3 regions of the Sinorhizobium alkalisoli genome follow, and region 1 is predicted to be linked to each of the others. Evidence: riboswitches for the same ligand, from Rfam matches in the RefSeq annotation. Region 1 holds a riboswitch; each other region holds the start of a gene.

Region 1 (6,686 bases):
TCTCGTCCTTTCCAGCAGGGCTCGAGGCCTTGTCGATGTCCGTATGCAGTTCTTTGATGGTCTCAAGGCTCGTGCGCCGCTCTTCGCTCAGGATCCGCAACGACTCGCCTTCGTTGATGACGTCCGGGTTGCGAATGGCTGGATTCGTCAGCAGGATATCGGGAATGCTCTGCTCGTAGAGCGGCGCAATGCCGGTAAGCGTCTCGTCCTTTCTGATCTTATGATCAACGCGACCGTCCTGCTCTTGCTCGGGTTTGCCCTGCGGTACCAATGACTTCCTGGCTTTTTGGACGGCGTCTGAAAACTGGCTCGCCTTTGAATCATGCAGAGCGGCCATATTGCGATGAAGCGATGTGCGCAAAAGACGATTGAAGTCGAAAATGCCCATACTTTCACCTCCCGTAAGCTGCACAAAGTCGCCGCAGAATAGACGCTCGCATGCGTGGCGAATGACATTGCTATTACAAAAGGCTTTTTTCAAGTCCTAATGGACAATTAGCCGTCGTTTTCGCAGTCTCTCTCCAACGGTATAATAGACAATGCTGATATTTGCACAGACTATTCTCGCGCGTTGCGGAGAATCATCGTAATTTCATCGAATTACATTTCTTCCTAAATGAGATTATACGCATGGAGATGGCACAATCGAGACTTGGCGAGGCTATCGGGGATCACGTTCACGGCATCCGCGCCTGCAACGAGTGCCCGCTCCAGGGAAGGAACGGGCACTCATAGCAGGTTGGGAGGTCCTGGTTTGCCGCCAGCGCGTGCACTGTCGTCAATGTCGCCGCCGATGTTCCACGTGTGAGAATTCTACCGTGCGGGACCTCAGGTCGGCAGGCGCCGCCGCGCGACTGATTCAATTGGACTTGCGGTCGAGGCCGACGATCCAGGCCGCAACCATGAAGACGATCGCCGCCATCAGGGCGCCGAACGCCAGAAGGTAAAACAGGAAATATTCGATCAGCCGGGGCGCGAACAGGAGTGCACGCCACAATAGGCTTGGCGACTGCCGCCAGTCCGGCAGTTCGTCACGATTGAAAGCCTCCAGTCGACGAGCAAGAAAGTGCATATCGCTGAACCCGCTGTCTTTCGTTAACCATAGACGATAGTCTTTTCCGGCTCAACCATGGCAATAGCAGGGCATGAGGCTGGCATGCCTCCCAATTTGACGTTAAGAGTTCCACCATTGGTGGAAATGATGCACCGGTCCCCGCCCCTGCCCGACCTTCAGGTCGTCGGCGGCGGAAATTGCTCCATGCAGATAATGTTTGGCTGCGCGGACCGCTTCGGCGAGCGGTAGCCCCGAAGCGAGGCCCGCGGCGATTGCAGCTGAAAGGGTGCAGCCGGTACCGTGATCATTGTGTGTCTCTATGCGCGATGCCGGCAGACGCAGCAACGTTTGGCCATCGAGGAAGACGTCCGTGGCGTCGCCACCGGGCAGATGTCCTCCTTTGACCAGCACGGAACGGGCTCCAGTCTTCAAGAGCGCCTCGGCCTGGCGCACCATCTCTCCTTCACTCTCGGCGGTCGGACGGCCGGTCAGAAGTGCCGCTTCGGCCAGGTTCGGGGTCGCGACGAGTGCCAGAGGCAGCAGGTCTTCGATGAGTGCTGCGATCGCTCCCGGGTGGAGCAGACGATCGCCGGAGGTTGCAACCATCACCGGGTCGACGACCGCAAGCCTGCCGTAACGGCGCAGGCCATCGGCGATGACGGCAATTGTCTCCCGTCGCGACACCATGCCGATCTTCACCGCCTTCACGTCCAGGTCGCTAAGTACAGCTTCCATCTGTGCCGCCACCATTCCGGCCGAGACGTCCTCAACGGCGGCAACACCCCTGGTGTTCTGCGCGGTGATCGCCGTAACGACGCTTGCACCGTAAACCCCGAGCGCCGAGAAGGTCTTGAGGTCGGCCTGGATGCCGGCACCGCCGCCCGAATCCGATCCGGCAATGGTGAGCGCCACCGGCGCAATGGGGCGAGGAGGCATCATCTATCGAACTCCCGACACACGTCACGGAGATCCGGTAAGGCGAAGAATTGGCTTGGCTTGCCGAGGGCGACCCATTCCGTTCCTACGCCGGCATGACCCGGATCAGGTTCAAGGGTCCGGCTCACCACCGTCTCAGCGCCGCCCGGCGCTCCCCTCGGAATGGCGGCATTCTATGCGTCAGCAGCCCCGGGGTGTCAATGCAATGCGGCCGCGGCACTGGCGCACGAGCCGGTCGACGTGAAGCCGGACGATCTTGCTCATTGCCGGGAGCGACGACGCGTTTCGCGCTCGAAAACTTTGCCGTTTGCGCTATTCTTGCGCAATTCCTCCGACACGAAAGGAGCACATCATGGCCCTGCGCATCAACGACACTGCCCCCGATTTTACCGCCGAGACAACCCACGGCACGATCAATTTCCACGAATGGATCGGTGACGGATGGGCGGTCCTCTTCTCTCACCCGAAGAATTTCACGCCCGTATGCACCACCGAACTCGGCGCCATGGCGGGGGTGGAAGACGAATTCCGCAAACGCGGCGTCAAGATCGTCGGCATCTCCGTCGATCCGGTCGAGAGCCATGCCAAGTGGAAGGGCGACATCAAGCTCGCGACGGGCTTTGACGTCGAATATCCGCTGATCGGCGATCGCGATCTCAAGGTGGCCAAGCTTTACGACATGCTGCCGGCCGACGCCGGGGACACTTCCGAGGGCCGCACGCCTGCCGATAATGCGACGGTGCGATCGGTTTACGTCATTGGTCCGGACAAGAAGATCAAGCTGATGCTGAGCTATCCGATGACCACCGGCCGCAATTTCGAAGAGATCCTGCGGGCGATCGATTCGATCCAGCTCACCGCCAAGCATCAGGTGGCAACGCCTGCCAATTGGAAACAGGGCGAGGATGTCATCATCACGGCCGCGGTGTCGAACGAGGATGCCGTCCAGCGCTTCGGCTCCTTCGAGACGGTTCTGCCCTATCTCAGGAAGACCAAGCAGCCGACGGCTTGAGACCGCCGGCCAACCGGGGATAGATACCATCATTCGCCGCGAAACCACGGGTTTCGTGGCGGTCTTTTTTGAGCCGCGCGGTACGTTCCTGCGGATGCACGAGCGCGGAGGATTTCATCAGTCGGCCTCCAGCGTGTCGATGATGTCGGCGAGGACGCCGTGCAGTGCGTCTCGATAGCCGGTACGGGCGGAAGGCCCATCCTGTTCGGAGGTCATCACGACGGTCAGCTTCAAGTCCGGCACGATATAGAGCATCTGGCCGCCGTAACCCCAGGCGAAATGCACGTCTTCGCCGCCGATCTGCCGGGTGAACCAGCCGTAGCCATAGGCGTCGCCGGAAAATCGCGAATTCGTGTGTGCCTGCCAGGAGAGATCGATCCAATTGTCCGGGATGACTTGGCGCCCATCCTCCGTCCGGCCGCGATTGCGGTAGAGCTCGCCGAAGGCGAGCAGAGAGCGGGCGGTCATGGCCATCTCGTTTCCGCCGAGATAGATCCCCTGCGGATCGCGCGACCAGGCGTCGATGCGAAACCCATCGACCGGACCCAGCCATTCGCGCGCAAGGGCCAGGGTCGACTTGCCGCCAACTTTCGTCAGGATCGCTGACAGGAGATGCGTCGACGCCGTCGAATAGAGCATCCTCCCTCCCGGCTCCGCGTCGAACGGCTGCGCAAGTGCGAAACGAACCCAATTGCGGCTTGAAACCCAGCGCCCGTAGTTCGGGCCGGACAGTCGGCCCAATCCCGCCTGCATCGACAACAGGTTGCCGATCGTGATGTCGCCGATGCGCGGGTCGGCCGGGGAAGGCAGGTCCGAGTTGAGAATGGGGGCGATCTTCTGCTCGGGTCCCGTAAGAAGACCTTTGTCGATAGCAATGCCGACGAGAGCCGAGACGATCGATTTCGACGCTGACTTGATATTGGTCGATTCCGATGGCCGATGGCCGCGATAGCCCTCTTCCGCGACCACTTCGCCGTCCTGGGCGACGATGATCGCCTTCAGGGACTTGAGATCGTCCCGGCCTGCGAGGCTCTTGAGAAGACCCGGCACAGCGGAGGTCTGCCGCGCGATCACTGGCGAAAGGCAGACCAGAAGCGATAGAATAACGGCCAAGAACCTGATCATGCCCACGACCTAGAGCCAAAGCGCAGCACAGCCATGCGGTGGGCGCCTGGCTCACGACAATTTGAGCGATTACTCGAGATGGCGGCCTAAAAAGCGCGCTTGCAGGCGACTTGCGCAGGGTCAAGGCACCTCGCATATTCTTGTCCCCTGCAAAGGAGAAAACTTGAGGCCGAACCGCTTTTCCAAACTGATTTCGCAGGGAGAGGAATTGGGCAGGCGCCTTCTCCTCGCGCTGATTGCTTCGGCGCTGCTGACGGGCGGCGCCGCCTGGTTCGCCGGCCGGCCCGAGATCAGCACAGCCGCTTGGGCTGCGGGCACCGCAGTTGTGCTGGCGAGCCTCATCACCGAGATCGCGATCAGCCTCGGCAAAAGGGAATTCGGGCTCGACATCATCGCCGCACTCGCGATGGCGGGCGCGCTTCTCCTTGGAGAATACCTGACCGGCAGCATCGTCGCGCTGATGTTCACGGGCGGGCAGGCATTGGAGGAGTTTGCGCAGCGGCGGGCGCGGCGCGAGCTGACGGCGCTGCTTGATCGGGCGCCGCGCACCGCCATGCGCTTTGCGGAAGGGCAATGGGAGGAGGTACCCGTCGGAGCGCTGGCGGCCGGCAATTGCATCCTGGTGCGTGCAGGAGAAGTCGTGGCGGTGGACGGAAATGTGGAGGACGGCAATGTCGCCGTCATCGACGAGTCGGCTCTGACCGGAGAGGCCCTGCCAGTCCGCCGGCGGTCCGGCGAACCGGTGCTGAGCGGCACGACGAATGCCGGCGATGCCTTCCAAATGACTGCATCGCACACGGCAGCCGAGAGCACCTACGCCGCGATTGCAAGACTGGTCGAGGCGGCAAGGGCCGCCAAGGCACCGATGGCGCGTCTCGCGGACCGCTACGCACTCGTTTTTCTGGCCATCACGCTACTGCTTGCCGGCGGGGCCTGGGCCGTATCCGGGGAGGCGATCCGGGCGCTCGCCGTCCTCGTTGTCGCCACGCCCTGTCCGTTGATCCTTGCCGTGCCGGTGGCAATCATCTCGGGCGTGTCGCGCTGCGCCGGCAAAGGCGTGCTCGTCAAAGGTGGCGGCGCCCTGGAGATGCTGGCCAACACGAAAACGGTGCTTCTGGACAAGACGGGCACGATCACCGACGGCCGGGCCGGGCTGATCGATGCGAGATGCCGCGGCGACCTCGACCCGATCGAGGTGCTGCGCCTTGCAGCATCGCTGGACCAGGGTTCCCACCATGTCATCGCCCGGGCGCTCGTCGCGGCGGCGCGCGAACGCGGACTTGAACTTTCCACACCCTCCGCTTCCCGCGAGACGGCGGGAGCCGGAGTGACCGGCTGCGTAGAAGGTCACGAGATTGCCGTCGGAGGGTGGGACTTCGTGAGCGCGCGAGTCGAGGCGAGTGGCTTTTCTCGAGAGATCCGAGAATGGATCGCAAGAGACGGTTTCGTCGCCGTCCTCGTCGCCGTGGACAGGTCCTTGGCAGGCGCGTTCCTGTTGGCGGACGAGGTCAGGCCCGAGGCGGGCTCGGTACTCCGGCATTTACGCGAGGCTGGGGCCCGGCGTATCGTGCTCGCTACCGGCGATCGTGCGGAAATGGCCGAGATCCTCGCATCCTTCCTCCACGTCGACAGTGTGATGGCCGAATTGACCCCGGAGGACAAGACCCGGATCGTTGAGGCGGAAAAGGCCGCGGGGAGACCAGTCATGATGGTGGGCGACGGCGTGAACGACGCGCCGGCGCTCGCCGCCGCCGATATCGGGGTGGCGATGAGTGCGCGCGGCGCCGCCGCGTCCTCCGAAGCGGCCGACGTCGTCATTCTCGTGGACAGGCTCGACCGCCTCGTCAGCGCGATCCGGATCGCCCGGCGTTCGCACCGCATCGCCCTTCAGAGCGTCTATGCCGGCATGGGCCTGTCCATTGCCGGCATGATCGCCGCGGCACTCGGCTACCTGGCCCCGGTCCAAGGCGCACTCTTGCAGGAACTCATCGACGTGGTGGCGATCCTCAATGCATTGCGCGCCCTTGCAGGGCCGGTGCAGGGCTGGAGAAAGCGACCGCGACTGCCGCATGCGGAGCTCCTGCGCTTGGAAGAGGAGCATCGTGACTTGATCGACGTCGTGGACGAAATCCGCCACACGGCCGAACGCGTCGGGCACTTGCCGGGACCTGAATTCCGCCGGCAGCTTGCGGATCTGGACGTGTTGCTCAGGCAACGTCTCCTTCAGCACGAGCGGCAGGACGATGAAGAACTTTATCCGAAACTGCGTGGTAGCACGGACACGCCGGACGCGCTTGCGGGCATGAGTCGGACGCATATGGAGATGCGGCGGCGGGTACACAGCCTCGCTTCGCTTCGCAAGGCAGTCGGCGAGGATGGGCCAAGTCCCGCGCAACGCTACGAAATCCAGCGACTGCTCCACGGCCTCGAAGCGATCACGCGGCTGCATTTCGCCCAGGAGCAGGAAATCTATCGGATGCTCGAGGACGGTTGAGAGGAATGACCCCGCGGACGGTACAGACGACCGTTCGTCTTCGGATCGCAGGCGATCAAGAACGC
Region 2 (6,686 bases), on a different replicon from region 1:
CGCCACGAGGAAGGCACCGATGATGCTCGTGCGCCGCTCGCTCATCCGCAGCGTCATTCGGCCGCTCCCTTGTCCTTGCGGGCAAGGCAGGGATCGAGCCGGCGGAGATTGTCGCGCAGGATCTTCAGATTGGCGCGCAGCAGCTCCCGTCCCTCCTCTCCGAGGCCTTCGGTATAGGCGTTCATCATATCGCGCAGGCCTTCGGTCAACGCGGAAAGCAGCGGATCGGCGCTGTCAGTGACGACGACATTCTTCGCGCGTCGGTCGGCCGGGTCCGGCACACGCACGACGAGCCCCATCGTCTCGAGGCGATCGAGATAGGTCGAGAGCGTCATCGGCTCGATTCCCATGCGGGTGGCGATTTCCGCCTGCTTGATCCCTTCGGTCGCCGCCACCTGGATCAGGGCCCGCGCCTCGCCCGGGGTGATGCCGAGCGCCATCTGATTGACCTTGCGGTCGAAGGCGCCGCGCAACAGGCGGGAGACATCGGTGAGCAGCATTCCGATCGCATCGGAATCGAATTTTGTCGGCATGAATGGGTTCTCAATGGAGATAATAAGGTTTGCTTATCATATCCATTGAAGGTGCTCAATGCGAGATGGAGAGACGCCGGCTGAGGCAGACGTTCTGGCGTTTCTAGGGTCTCAGCCCTCGAGCTCCTCGCGCAGCATTTCGAGCTCCAGCCACTCCTCCTCCATTCGCGCGAGCCCCTCTTTCAGCTTTTCGAGCTCGGCGGCAAGCCTGGCAAAACCGTCCGGATCGCGGGAGAAGAGGTTGGGGTCGTGCATCTTCTCTTCCCGCCTGGCGATCTCCGCTTCGGCCTTGGCGATCTCCTTCGGCAGGGTCTCGAGCGCGAATTTCTGCTTGTAGGAAAGCTTGCCCTTCGCCTTCTGCGGCTCGGCGGTTTCGGCAGCAGCGTCGCTCGCCCTGGCCTTCTCCGACCTTTCCGCCTTGCGCCGCTCCTCGATCGCGCCCCGGCGCTGCGCCATCATGTCGGTATAGCCGCCGGCATATTCGATCCAGCGAGCGTCGGGCGCCTCCGGATCGGCCGGTGCGATGGTGGAGGTCACCGTCCGGTCGAGGAAGTCGCGATCGTGGCTGACGAGGATCACCGTGCCGACGAAGCCGGCGACGATCTCCTGCAGGAGGTCGAGCGTCTCGATGTCGAGGTCGTTCGTCGGCTCGTCGAGGATCAGCAGGTTTACGGCGCGCGCGAGAATGCGGGCGAGCATCAGCCGCGCCCGCTCGCCGCCGGAAAGCTCGCGGATCGGCGTGCGCGCCTGCTCCGGCTGGAACAGGAACTCCTTCATGTAGCCCGTGACGTGGCGCTGCTCCCCATTGACCAGCAGCGTCTCGCCGCGCCCGTCGGTCAGATAATGCGCCAGCGTATCGTCGAGGTTGAGCTCCTCGCGTTTCTGGTCAAGCGTGGCGATCTCGAGATTGGTGCCGAGCCTGACACTGCCGGAATCCGGCTCGAGCTGGCCGGTCAGAAGCTTGAGCAGCGTCGTCTTGCCGGCGCCGTTCGGTCCGACGAGGCCGATCCGGTCGCCGCGATGGACGCGGATCGAGAAGGGCGCGACGATGGTGCGATCGCCATAGGCCTTGGTGATCTTTTCCGCCTCGATGACGAGCTTGCCCGACTCCCTGGCATCGGAAACGCCCGCCTGGATCGTGCCCTGCGGCCCTTTGTGGCCGCGATAGCGGGCACGCATGTCCTTGAGTTCGCCCAGCCGGCGCATGTTGCGCTTGCGCCGCGCGGTGACGCCATAGCGCAGCCAGTGCTCTTCCCGTTCGATCGCCTTGCCGAGCTTGTGCTGCTCCAGTTCCTCCGCCTCGAGCACCTCGTCGCGCCAGGCCTCGAAATGGGCAAAGCCGCGATCGAGCCGGCGCGACTGGCCGCGGTCGAGCCAGACGGTCGCGGTCGAGACCCTTTCGAGGAAACGCCGGTCGTGGGAGATCAGCACCAGCGCCGAACGGCTGCGCACGAGCTCGTCTTCCAGCCATTCGATCGTCGGCAGGTCGAGATGGTTGGTCGGCTCGTCGAGAAGCAGGATATCGGGCTCCGGCGCCATGACGCGCGCCAGCGCGGCGCGGCGCGCCTCGCCGCCGGAAAGCCGCTTGGGATCTTCTTCCCCCGTCAAACCGAGATGCTGCAACAGATAGCTGACGCGATAGGGGTCGTCGCCCGGGCCGAGCCCGGACTCCGCATAGGCCTGCACGTTGTCGTAGCCCTCGAAGTCCGGCGCCTGGTGCAGGTAGCGGATCGTCGCCGAGGGATGGCGGAAGACCTCGCCGGATTGCGGTTCGGCAAGGCCGGCGGCGATCTTCAGCAGCGTCGACTTGCCGGAACCATTGCGGCCGACGAGGCAGATGCGGTCGCCGGGCTCCACCTGCAGGCCGGCGCCGGCGAGAAGCGGCGCGCCGCCGAAGGTGAGGAAAATGTCGTCGAGTTTCAGGATGGGGGGCGCCAAGGCGTCAGGCTCCGGAAAGATCATAGGGCCGGGCAAGCACGACGGCCCGGCCGGATTTCAGGGAAAGGCGAACGGGGCCTTCCGCCACGTTGGAAATCGTCCGCGACGATCCGAAGGGCAGATGGAAATCGTCGAGCGGATAACGCGCGTTTTCGATGGTGAGGCCGGAAAGCTCGGTGAAACCGAGGATCGAGAACAGGCTGCCCTTGGGCAGGTCGATCTCCCGCGACCCCGGCCGCAGCGGCCAGGCCTCTTCCTCGCCGGAGGTCATGAAGACCGCAAGCCCCTCTTCCGCGAGCGCGGCGAGCCGCAACAAGTGCAGAAAGGCATGGTCGCTACGGGTGCCGCCGAGCGCACCGGCAAAGATCAGCGACGTCGCGCCGCGCGAAAGCGCCGCCTCGACGGCGATCTCGCCATCGGTGGCGTTCTTCTCCGCCGGGTATTTTTCCCGCGGCACCTCGGCGAATTCCGAAAAGAGCGACTCTTCGGTCGAATCGAAGTCGCCCACCCAGAGGTCCGGCAAGACTTGCAGCGTCCTCGCATGGCGCATGCCGCCGTCGGCGGCGATAAACCGGCTGCCGGCCAATTGCGCCGTTAGCCGCTCCGTCAGGGTAAGCGCGCCGCCGAGAAGAATTGTGAAGGGTGATTGGCTCATGGCAGAAGCCCATAGCGCAAAGCGGCTCTGAAGGGAAAGGCCCGGCACCGCCGTTTGCGTCCGGTATCCTTCGCCAACGTCACTCGCGCGGCTCGGGTTCCGCGCCATTGTCGGGCCGGAGCAGATCCGCATAGATGCCGGGCGTCGAATCCGGTATTTCCACCGCACCGACGGTGCGCGTGTAGAATTCGGTCGGACCGGCGCCGCCGATGATCGCATAGGCGTAGCCGGCCGCGCGCATCGCGATCAGGCTTTCAATGAGCAGCGCCTCGCCGATGCCGCGGCCGCGCATCGTCCCATCCACTCCGGTAGGGCCGAAGAAGCCGAGCGCGGTCACGTCATGGCAGGCGAATCCGACGAGCGCGCCCTGATGGAGCGCGATATGGATGCGTGTCGGCGTCGAGGAGAAGGCGGCTTCCGCCTCTCCCGCCCAGCCGGCGCCGAAATGCTCACCCACCCAGCAGACGACGGTCCGGCGCTCGGGCGCCATGGCGCGCCGGATCGAGATGTCGGGGCCGAGCCGGCCGGCGCGACTCTCCGGCAGGGCGTAGAGCCGAACGAGCATGTCTGGCATCAACCCATACCCCGCGCCTTGTGACCGGCCGTCCGTGAACTAACTTCGCCGGTACGTGTTGAACATGTGAGGAAGGCCTCCGCATCTTGATAGCGCAGACGGCGTGCCAAGCGAAAGCCCCTGACGCATGGGCCCGAAAATCGGACCGATATTCGAGAAGCTCGGTGCGGAGATTCCAGGAGTTGCAGCGAGCATTGCGCATCTCAAAGACGCGCGGCGCTCCTAAAACTGCGCTTGCGTTGACTGCCGCCGGAAGCTAAATCTTGGCCTGCTCTAACGGGGTGCCATCCGCCGGCTTTCGGGCGGTGGCTGAGAGGCGTCACGCCAACCCGCGGAACCTGATCCGGCTCGTACCGGCGGAGGGATTAGAAGCGATCGGACCGAACGCCCTTTTCCCGTGCAGCAAGAACAACAGGGAAGAGGTGCCACATGCCCAGTTCATTCCACAGCAAGATAGTCAACCGGCTTGCGATCGCCGCCTTTGCCCTCGCCGCCTCTTCGGCAAGCGCCCTTGCCGCGGAAAAAACGCTGACGATCTACACCTATGAGAGCTTCATCAGCGAATGGGGCCCGGGCGCCAAGGTCGCCGAGGCTTTCGAGAAGAGTTGCGGCTGCAAGGTCGACTATGTCGGCGTCGCCGACGGGGTCGAGTTGCTGACGCGGCTGAAGCTCGAGGGTGAAGCCACGAAGGCCGACATCGTCCTCGGACTCGACACCAATCTGGTTGCCGAAGCCAAGGCCACCGGCTTCTTCGCGCCACACGCCCTCGACACCAAGGGGCTCGAGGTTCCCGGCGATTTTTCCGACGGCGTGTTCATTCCCTATGACTACGGCCACTTCGCCGTGGTTTATGACACGGAAGTGCTGAAGGAGCCGCCGAAGAGCCTGAAGGAACTGGTCGAAGGCGATCCGTCGCAGAAGATCGTCATCGAGGATCCGCGCACCTCGACGCCCGGCCTCGGCCTGCTGCTCTGGATGAAATCGGTTTATGGCGACGAGGCGGGCGAAGCCTGGGCCAAGCTCAAGGATCGTGTTCTGACGGTGACCCCCGGCTGGTCGGAGGCCTACGGACTCTTCACCAAGGGCGAGGCGCCGATGGTGCTTTCCTACACCACCTCGCCCGCCTACCATATGGTTGCCGAAAACACCGACCGCTACCAGGCGGCGCCATTCGCCGAGGGCCATTACATCCAGATCGAAGTGGCCGGCATGACGAAGAACGCGGACGATCCGGAACTTGCCCGGCAATTTCTCGCCTTCATGATCGGACCCGAATTCCAGTCGATCATTCCGACGACCAACTGGATGCTGCCGGTCGGCGAAACCAGGGAGCCCCTGCCGGAGGCGTTCGGCAAGCTCGTCCAGCCTGAAAAGACGTTCCTGATGTCGCCCCAAGACGTCGCCGATAACCGCAAGGCCTGGATCGACGAGTGGCTGGCGGCGATGAGCCGAAACTGAGGCCAAGCAGGTTCCGGGAAGTCGCACGCGAATTCCGATGAGAACCTGCAAAGGAATAAGAGCTAAATTGTTTGCGCGCGAGAACAGGATGACGATTGCCGCCGGGGGCTTGGTCCTCGGCGGCATCCTGCTTTTCGTCGGCCTCGCCGCTGCGGCTCTGCTCGCACACGGCGGCGCCGATGGCCGCCAGGATCTTTTCGACGCCTATGTCTGGCGCGTCACCCGGTTCACGCTTCTGCAGGCAAGCCTCTCGACCGGACTGTCGATCCTCTTCGCGATCCCCGTCGCCCGCGCGCTTGCCCGCCAGGCCGCCTTTCCGGGCCGCATCTGGCTGTTGCGGCTGATGGCGCTGCCGCTGGGGCTGCCTGCGCTGGTCGCCGCGCTCGGCCTGATCGAGGTCTGGGGTCGGCAAGGCTTTCTCAACCGGGCCCTGACGGCCATCGGCATCGTCGCACCAATCAGCATCTACGGGCTTTTCGGCATCCTTTTGGCCCATGTCTTTTTCAACATGCCGCTGGCCGTGAGGCTTATGCTCGCCGGACTTGAGCGTATCCCGGCCGAATACTGGCGCACCTCCGCCAATCTTGGCATGGGCTCGTTCGCGATCTTCCGCTTCATCGAATGGCCGGCGATCCGCGGCCTGCTGCCGGGCATTGCCGGCCTCGTCTTCATGCTCTGCGCCACCAGCTTCACGCTGGTGCTGACGCTTGGCGGCGGCCCCGCCGCAAGCACCATCGAGGTGGCGATCTACCAGGCGCTGCGTTTCGATTTCGATCCGCCGCGGGCGATCGCGCTGGCCGGCCTCCAGGTGGCGCTGACCGGTCTTCTGCTTTTCCTCCTCAAATTCGTGGCGCCCCCGCCGGAGGAGGGCGAGACCAGCGGCAGGGCGATCCGCCGCTTCGACGGTTCTAAAGGCGTTGCGCGCCTTGCCGATCGGATCTGGCTGACCCTTGCGCTGATTTTCGTCGGCACACCCTTCGCCGCCATCGCGGCGTCCGGCTTGCGGGCGGATCTGGCCCGGCTGCTTTCCGAACATGCCTTCCACCAGGCACTGCTGACGAGCGCCGCAGTCGCACTGCCTTCGGCGGCGATCGCCGTCGCAATCGCCGCCCTGATGATCCGCACCCAGCGGCTGGTGCTTTCTCGGCGGCGCCGCGGCATGCCGGCCCGGTTCTTTGCCGGTACGATCGGCGCCAGCATGTCCTTTATCCTGCTCGCCCCGCCGATCGTGCTCGGCGCCGGGTGGTTCCTGCTGTTGCGCCCCTTCGGCGACGTCGCCCGCTTCGCCCCCTTGGTCGTTATCGCCATCAATGCGCTGATGGCGCTGCCGTTCGTGCATCGGGTGCTCGCCCCCGCCATGGCCACCCATGCGGTGCGAACCGAGCGTCTCGCCGCAAGCCTGGGCATAGGCGGCTTCCATCGCCTGCGATGGATCGATTGGCCGCCGCTGCGCAAGGCCTTCTTCACGGCCTTTTCCTTTGCCCTCGCCCTGTCGCTCGGAGATCTTGGCGCGATCGCGCTTTTCGGT
Region 3 (6,686 bases), 950 kb from region 1:
GTTTGAATGCGAGAAATTGGAGGCAGTGAGTGAAGCGGCCGACCGTTAACTGCTTGCAAGTTCCTGAGCCGTCGCCACGATCTGCACATTCCCCAGAGAATGATCAGCGTATTTGAAGGCAAGTATGCTCAGAACTGAGGCAATCATAGCGACTAGAATGACACGCATCGTGTGCTCTCCTGGTTGGCTGCCCAAATGTAGCAGCCGATCAGGGGAACCCTTGTTACCGAGGGAGCAGGCGGCGCACCCGGTCATTGATAGCGACATGGAGGGGCTCCTGTCGCTTCGCATCCAAATTAATTTAATTAGGGTCTTCCTCAATTCATATGGTGGCGGGCTTCATCTCGATCCTGGCCCCATTGGCTCCGGATGCCGCCTCACGCGCGCGGGACCGACCGGGCCACCTGCCAGTTTCGGCAGCGACCGCTTCGTCACGCGGCCGTCGGCAATGGCGAGCACGCTGTCGTAATAATTCTCGCCCTTTGCAGATTTCGGCGGCACTGCGTCATGCATGATGCTGACGACGGTTGCGCCGGGGCACACATCCTTGATCGCCTGATGGAACGCGACCGTCGCCTCGACGTCGAGCGCGCCGGTCGGTTCGTCAAGAAAGATCAGGCCCGGCCGTTGCAGGAGGATGCGCGCAAGCACCAGCTTCTGCTTCTGCCCTCCGGAAAGGAGCTGGTCCCAGCTTTGCGCACCGCGCCCCTCCGCGGCGAGATCGCCGACGAATTCGGCAAGGCCGGCCATGGAAAGCGCCGCTAAAGCTTCCCGATCCGTAAACGCGTCGCCCGGCTCGGGCAGGCATATCAGTTCCTTCAGCGATATCGGCGGCAGCTTCACGTCCTGGGCGGCAAAGAGCGTGCGCACGTTTCCGGGCAGGGCGACTGTGCCGCGGCCATGCGGCCAGAGACCGTTTATCGCCTTGAGCAGCGACGACTTGCCGCTGCCCGACCTGCCGACGAGAAGCGTCCATTCGCCAGGACTGATGTGGAGATAGCCGGTCGTAATGAAGGGCAGGTCATGGCCAGGATGCATCAGCTCGAGGCGGCGGATCGTCACGCCGAATTCGGGATCCTGCCAGACGCGGTTCAACTCCGCGTGACCTGTCCGGGCATAGAAAGCGCGGGGCCGCTGAACGTCCTCGATCGCATTGGCAAGATCGGTGATGCGGCGCGCATTCGCTCTCAGCCTTGCTATGTCCGGCATGACGTGGATGAACCAGGAGCAATCATTGATGATCGCATTGGCAAGCTCCGCCCCGGTGACATAGCCCTGCAGCGTGACCTTGCCATTGACATAGGGAAGCAGACCCGGAGCATAGGCGACGATGCGCTGGCCGAAGAAATTGTGGACGAGCTCGAAGCCCATATAACACGCCGTCAGGATGTTCAGGTTCGACCAAGTCTGGTCGATGTCGCGATAGCGCCGCCTGTGGATGCGCTTCTGGACCCCTTCCGCTTGCGAGGCCGCGACATGGAAGCTGCGGTGGAGAAGCGTCGTCAGTTCGCGGCGGTAGCTGCCCTCGGCCCATTGCATCCGGACGTCGAGCCGCTGCTGGATCGCGCCGAGCTTGGCGGCGACATAAGTATTGAAGGGGACGTAGGCAGCGACGGCAACAAGCGTCAGAAAGGCGCTGCCATAGCTGCCGAGAAACTCCAGCCCGCTCACCTCCGTCGAGGTCTCGATGATCCTGCCGCCGACGAAGTAGAGCGACAGGGTCACCCCGGCAACGCCCATGGCAAGCCCGATAGCGCCGCCGGTCATGCCCTTGATCGATTCCTGGACGCGTTGGTCTATATTGTCCGGCACGCCCACCGACGTCGGAATGGCTTCCGCCACGCCGCGCTGCAGGTGAAGATGGGTATGTTTGCAGTCGAGCAGCGCGTCATTGAAGCGTCGGTCAAGCCAGGCCCGCCATTTGCGATGCAGGGTCGTCGAAAAGAAGTGGCGCACGGCCGTGAACGCGATGGATTTCAGCACCATGATCGCGGCGAGCGTCCCCGCGATCGTCAGAATGGAGCTGAGCGTCGTGGGATTTTGCGGATGGTGGAGAAAGGCTATCGCGCTGACGAGTTCGCCCGAGGCTTCGGCGAACCAGACGCTCGCAATCGCCGACAGACCGGTGAGCACGACGATGACCGCTGCCAGCCCCCAGGCCTCCTGCCACTTCTCGGAAAACCAATAGGCCCACATCAGCCCCCAGAAGCTGCGCATCGGCGATACGGGAGTCGACCGGGGCTCTCTTCCCCACTTTCGGCTCCACACGTGCAAGGCCTTCTCCCCGATCTTCCTGATCAGAACACGCTCCTCATTCCCATCCCATCCACTATCGACAAGGCTGCGCCCGACCGCACTGATCGCGATCAGTTTCCTAAGAGAATAGTCCCTGTGCCCTGATGTTCCAACCAAGCGGGAGGCGAGAAACGAGACAGTCCACCGCGAGTGCCTCGCTGGGGTCCCAAAAAACCATCTTGACGGCGCGGCGATATCGGTGACTATGGGCGCCATTCACCAGGGGGGTCCCGGCAAGGGGCTGAGATACTGCTGGAGCGCGCAGTGACCCGTTGAACCTGATCCAGTTCATACTGGCGTAGGGACGGTGCAGACGTGCGAAAGCCAGGATTCCGTAGTTTCACGTTCCGTCGGCACAGCGTCTTTTCATCCTTCCGGCTTCAGAACTGGGTCTCCAACGCAAAAATTGGAGCCTCAAGATGAACGTTCTCAAACCTCTTTCCACGCCGCCCTCCGTCACGCAGGGACCTCTCCCCGCCTCGAAAAAAGTCTACAAACCGGGCGAACTCCATCCCGATTTGCGCGTCCCGATGCGCGAGATCGCGCTGCATCCGACCTCCGGGGAGCCTCCGGTCACGGTCTATGATTCCTCCGGCCCCTACACGCTCGACGACGCCGACATCCGCATCGACGCCGGCCTGCCGCGGTTGCGCCGCGACTGGATCGTGGCACGCGGCGATGTCGAGCGTTACGAGGGCCGCGCCGTCAAGGCGGAGGACAACGGTTTTGCCACCGGCGAGCGGCTGACGCCGGAATTCCCCATGCTCCATCAGCCGCTGCGCGCCAAGCCGGGCCGGGCCGTCACCCAGCTCGCCTATGCCCGGGCCGGCATCATCACGCCGGAGATGGAGTTCATCGCCATCCGCGAAAACCTCGGCCGCAAGGCGGCGAAAGAGACACTCACACGCGACGGCGAGAGCTTCGGCGCGTCGGTGCCTGATTTCGTCACGCCGGAATTCGTCCGCCAGGAGGTCGCTGGCGGCCGGGCGATCATCCCCGCCAACATCAACCATCCGGAATCCGAACCGATGATCATCGGCCGGAACTTCCTGGTGAAGATCAACGCCAATATCGGCAATTCCGCCGTCACCTCGTCGATGGCCGAGGAAGTCGAGAAGATGGTCTGGGCGACGCGCTGGGGCGCCGACACGGTGATGGACCTTTCGACCGGCCGCAACATCCACAATATTCGCGAATGGATCATCCGCAACTCGCCGGTGCCGATCGGCACGGTGCCGCTCTACCAGGCCTTGGAGAAGGTGAATGGCATCGCCGAGGATCTCACCTGGGAGGTTTTCCGCGACACGCTGATCGAGCAGGCCGAACAGGGGGTCGACTATTTCACCATCCATGCCGGCGTGCGGCTCCATTATATCCCGCTGACCGTCGACCGCGTCACCGGCATCGTCTCGCGTGGCGGCTCGATCATGGCCAAGTGGTGCCTGCACCACCACCGCGAAAGCTTCCTCTACGAGCATTTCGAGGAGATCTGCGACATCTGCCGCGCCTATGACGTCTCCTTCTCGCTCGGCGACGGCCTGCGTCCCGGCTCGATCGCCGACGCCAATGACCGGGCGCAGTTCGCCGAACTCGAAACGCTCGGCGAACTGACGAAAATCGCCTGGGCGAAGGACTGCCAGGTGATGATCGAGGGCCCCGGCCATGTGCCGATGCACAAGATCAAGGAGAACATGGACAAGCAGCTCAAAACCTGCGGCGAGGCCCCCTTCTATACACTCGGGCCGCTGACGACCGACATCGCGCCCGGCTACGACCACATCACCTCCGGGATCGGCGCGGCGATGATCGGCTGGTTCGGCACCGCCATGCTCTGCTACGTGACACCGAAGGAGCATCTGGGGCTGCCCGACCGCAACGACGTCAAGGTGGGCGTCATCACCTACAAGATCGCCGCGCACGCGGCCGACCTCGCCAAGGGGCATCCGGCGGCCCGCATCCGCGACGACGCGCTGTCGCGCGCCCGCTTCGAGTTCCGCTGGGAGGACCAGTTCAACCTCTCGCTCGATCCGGAAACGGCGCGCAATTTCCACGACGAGACGCTGCCTAAGGAAGCGCACAAGGTGGCGCATTTCTGTTCAATGTGCGGCCCGAAATTCTGCTCCATGCGGATCTCCCACGACATCCGCGCCGAAGCGCAGAAGGAGGGGCTGGAGACCATGGCGGCGAAATACCGCGACGGCGGTGATCTCTACATGCCGGTCGCGCCAGAAACGCAGCCGGGAGAATGAGATGCCGGTCCTGATCAAGGGAGCCGGCGTCGCCGGTCTCGCCACCGCCCTCGAGCTCAGCCGCCGCGGCATCGCGGTGGAGGTGGTCGATGCGGCGGAAACCGTCGGAACCGGCGCATCCACCTATGCCGGCGGCATGCTCGCGGCGTTTTGCGAACGCGAAGCGGGCGACGAAGCCGTGTTGATGCTTGGGCTTTCCTCTGCCGACTGGTGGGAGGAGGCCCTCCCTGGCGCGGTATTCCGCAAGGGTACACTTGTCGTCGCGGCTGGCCGCGACAGCGGAGAACTCGATCGCTTCGCCGCCCGCACCCGCGGATATGAATGGGTCGGCGGCAACGCGATCGCAGAGCTCGAACCGGACCTCGCGGGCCGCTTCGAGCGGGCGCTGTTCTTTGCCGAGGAAGCCCATCTCGATCCGCGGAAGGCGATGGCCGGCCTCTACGAGACACTGATTGCGAGCGGCGTCCATTTCCACCTCGGCTGTTCGGACGTGCCCTCCGATCGATCCTATGCCGCCGTGGTCGAATGCACGGGCGCCGCGGCGATCGCCACCACGCCCGGCCTTCGCGGCGTGCGCGGCGAGATGCTTTTTCTGGAAACCCCGGAGATCAGCCTCTCGAGGCCGGTCCGCCTGCTTCATCCGCGCCATCCGCTCTATGTCGTGCCGCGCGAAGACCACCGGTTCATGGTCGGCGCGACCATGATCGAGACCGATGATGACGGACCGATCACCGCTCGCTCGCTGATGGAGCTGCTGAACGCCGCCTACGCGGTACATCCCGCCTTCGGCGAGGCGCGTGTCGTGGAGACTGGCGTCGGCATTCGTCCGGCCTTCGCCGACAACCTGCCCCGCGTCCTCGACCGTGACGACGGGTTCGCGATCGCCGGCATGTACCGCCACGGCTTCCTGCTTGCCCCCACCATGGCGCGGCAGCTGGCGGAAAGGCTCTGTGCCGGGGAACATCCGCCCTTCACTCCCGTCTTCGAGGAACCCGCGGCGGCGGACCGCCACCCATCTTTTCGACACGGAGCAATCCAATGACCTTGATCGTCAATGGCGAGACGCTGGAGAGCGGCGCAGCGACGTTGTCGGAGCTTTTGCTGGCGCTCGAATACGAGGGCGAGTGGCTGGCGACGGCCGTCAACGGGGAACTGGTGCACCGCGAGGATCGCAGCACCTGCCGGCTTTCCGACGGCGACCGGATCGAAGTGCTCTCGCCGATGCAGGGAGGCTGACATGCTCGAACTCTACGGAACCCGAGTCTCCTCGCGCCTCCTCCTCGGGACCGCGCGTTATCCCTCCCCCGCCGTTCTCGCGGAGGCCGTGCGCCGCTCGGGCACGGAGATCGTCACCGTATCGCTCCGCCGCGAGACCGCCGGCGGCAGGAACGGCGGCGCTTTCTTCGAATTGATCCGCGAGCTCGGCGTGCGCGTGCTGCCGAACACCGCCGGCTGCTATTCCGTGTCGGAAGCGGTGCTGACGGCGAAGATGGCGCGGGAGGTCTTTTCGACTAACTGGATCAAGCTGGAGGTGATCGGCCATCACGACACGTTGCAGCCGGACGTCTTCGGCCTGGTCGAGGCGGCGCGCATCCTCGTCGGCGAAGGCTTCGAGGTGTTCCCCTACACGACCGACGACCTCGTCGTCGCGGAACGGCTGCTCAGCGCCGGCTGCAAGGTGCTGATGCCCTGGTGCGCGCCAATCGGCAGCGCCATGGGCCCGCAGAACCTGCCGGCGCTGCGCGCCATGCGGGCGGATTTTCCCGATGTGCCGCTGATCGTCGACGCCGGTATCGGCCGCCCGTCGCATGCCGCAACGGTGATGGAACTCGGCTTCGAGGCGGTGCTGCTCAACACGGCGGTCGCCGGCGCCGGCGACCCGGCCGCAATGGCGGAGGCCTTCGCCAATGCGATCGAAGCCGGTCATGCGGCCTTTCAGGCCGGCATGATCGAGCCGCGCGACATGGCCGTCCCCTCAACCCCGGTCATCGGAAAGGCGGTGTTCTCGTGAAGCTCGACCCCTTCTATCTCATCGTCGACAGCGCCGCCTGGATCGAACGCCTCGTGCCGCTCGGCGTCAAGCTGGTGCAGCTTCGGATCAAGGACTTGAGCGACGAGGACATCCGCGGCGAGATCGGCGCC

The links. A riboswitch is a leader RNA that binds a small molecule or an ion and turns the genes downstream of it on or off. The one in region 1 is predicted to bind thiamine pyrophosphate.
Region 2: another riboswitch for thiamine pyrophosphate. It lies ahead of thiB (thiamine ABC transporter substrate binding subunit); the one in region 1 lies ahead of thiD (bifunctional hydroxymethylpyrimidine kinase/phosphomethylpyrimidine kinase).
Region 3: another riboswitch for thiamine pyrophosphate. It lies ahead of thiC (phosphomethylpyrimidine synthase ThiC); the one in region 1 lies ahead of thiD (bifunctional hydroxymethylpyrimidine kinase/phosphomethylpyrimidine kinase).

What each region holds. Positions count from the first base shown of each region.
Region 1 covers NZ_CP034910.1:1,315,551-1,322,236, reverse strand. Annotated here, with positions in the region: gene EKH55_RS23955 (LysM peptidoglycan-binding domain-containing protein) at 1-388, opposite strand, end outside; gene EKH55_RS23950 (hypothetical protein) at 860-1,072, opposite strand; gene thiD (bifunctional hydroxymethylpyrimidine kinase/phosphomethylpyrimidine kinase) at 1,175-1,990, opposite strand; TPP riboswitch at 2,056-2,158, opposite strand; gene EKH55_RS23940 (peroxiredoxin) at 2,343-3,002, shown strand; gene EKH55_RS23935 (serine hydrolase domain-containing protein) at 3,120-4,127, opposite strand; gene EKH55_RS23930 (heavy metal translocating P-type ATPase) at 4,336-6,621, shown strand; gene EKH55_RS23925 (1-phosphofructokinase family hexose kinase) at 6,677-6,686, opposite strand, start outside.
Region 2 covers NZ_CP034909.1:3,184,573-3,191,258, forward strand. Annotated here, with positions in the region: gene EKH55_RS15290 (multidrug effflux MFS transporter) at 1-57, opposite strand, end outside; gene EKH55_RS15295 (MarR family winged helix-turn-helix transcriptional regulator) at 54-533, opposite strand; gene EKH55_RS15300 (ABC-F family ATP-binding cassette domain-containing protein) at 645-2,471, opposite strand; gene EKH55_RS15305 (thiamine diphosphokinase) at 2,476-3,126, opposite strand; gene EKH55_RS15310 (GNAT family N-acetyltransferase) at 3,206-3,700, opposite strand; TPP riboswitch at 3,968-4,082, shown strand; gene thiB (thiamine ABC transporter substrate binding subunit) at 4,130-5,158, shown strand; gene thiP (thiamine/thiamine pyrophosphate ABC transporter permease ThiP) at 5,247-6,686, shown strand, end outside.
Region 3 covers NZ_CP034910.1:363,711-370,396, forward strand. Annotated here, with positions in the region: gene EKH55_RS19320 (ABC transporter ATP-binding protein/permease) at 340-2,217, opposite strand; TPP riboswitch at 2,507-2,618, shown strand; gene thiC (phosphomethylpyrimidine synthase ThiC) at 2,715-4,544, shown strand; gene thiO (glycine oxidase ThiO) at 4,546-5,586, shown strand; gene thiS (sulfur carrier protein ThiS) at 5,583-5,780, shown strand; gene EKH55_RS19340 (thiazole synthase) at 5,782-6,555, shown strand; gene EKH55_RS19345 (thiamine phosphate synthase) at 6,552-6,686, shown strand, end outside.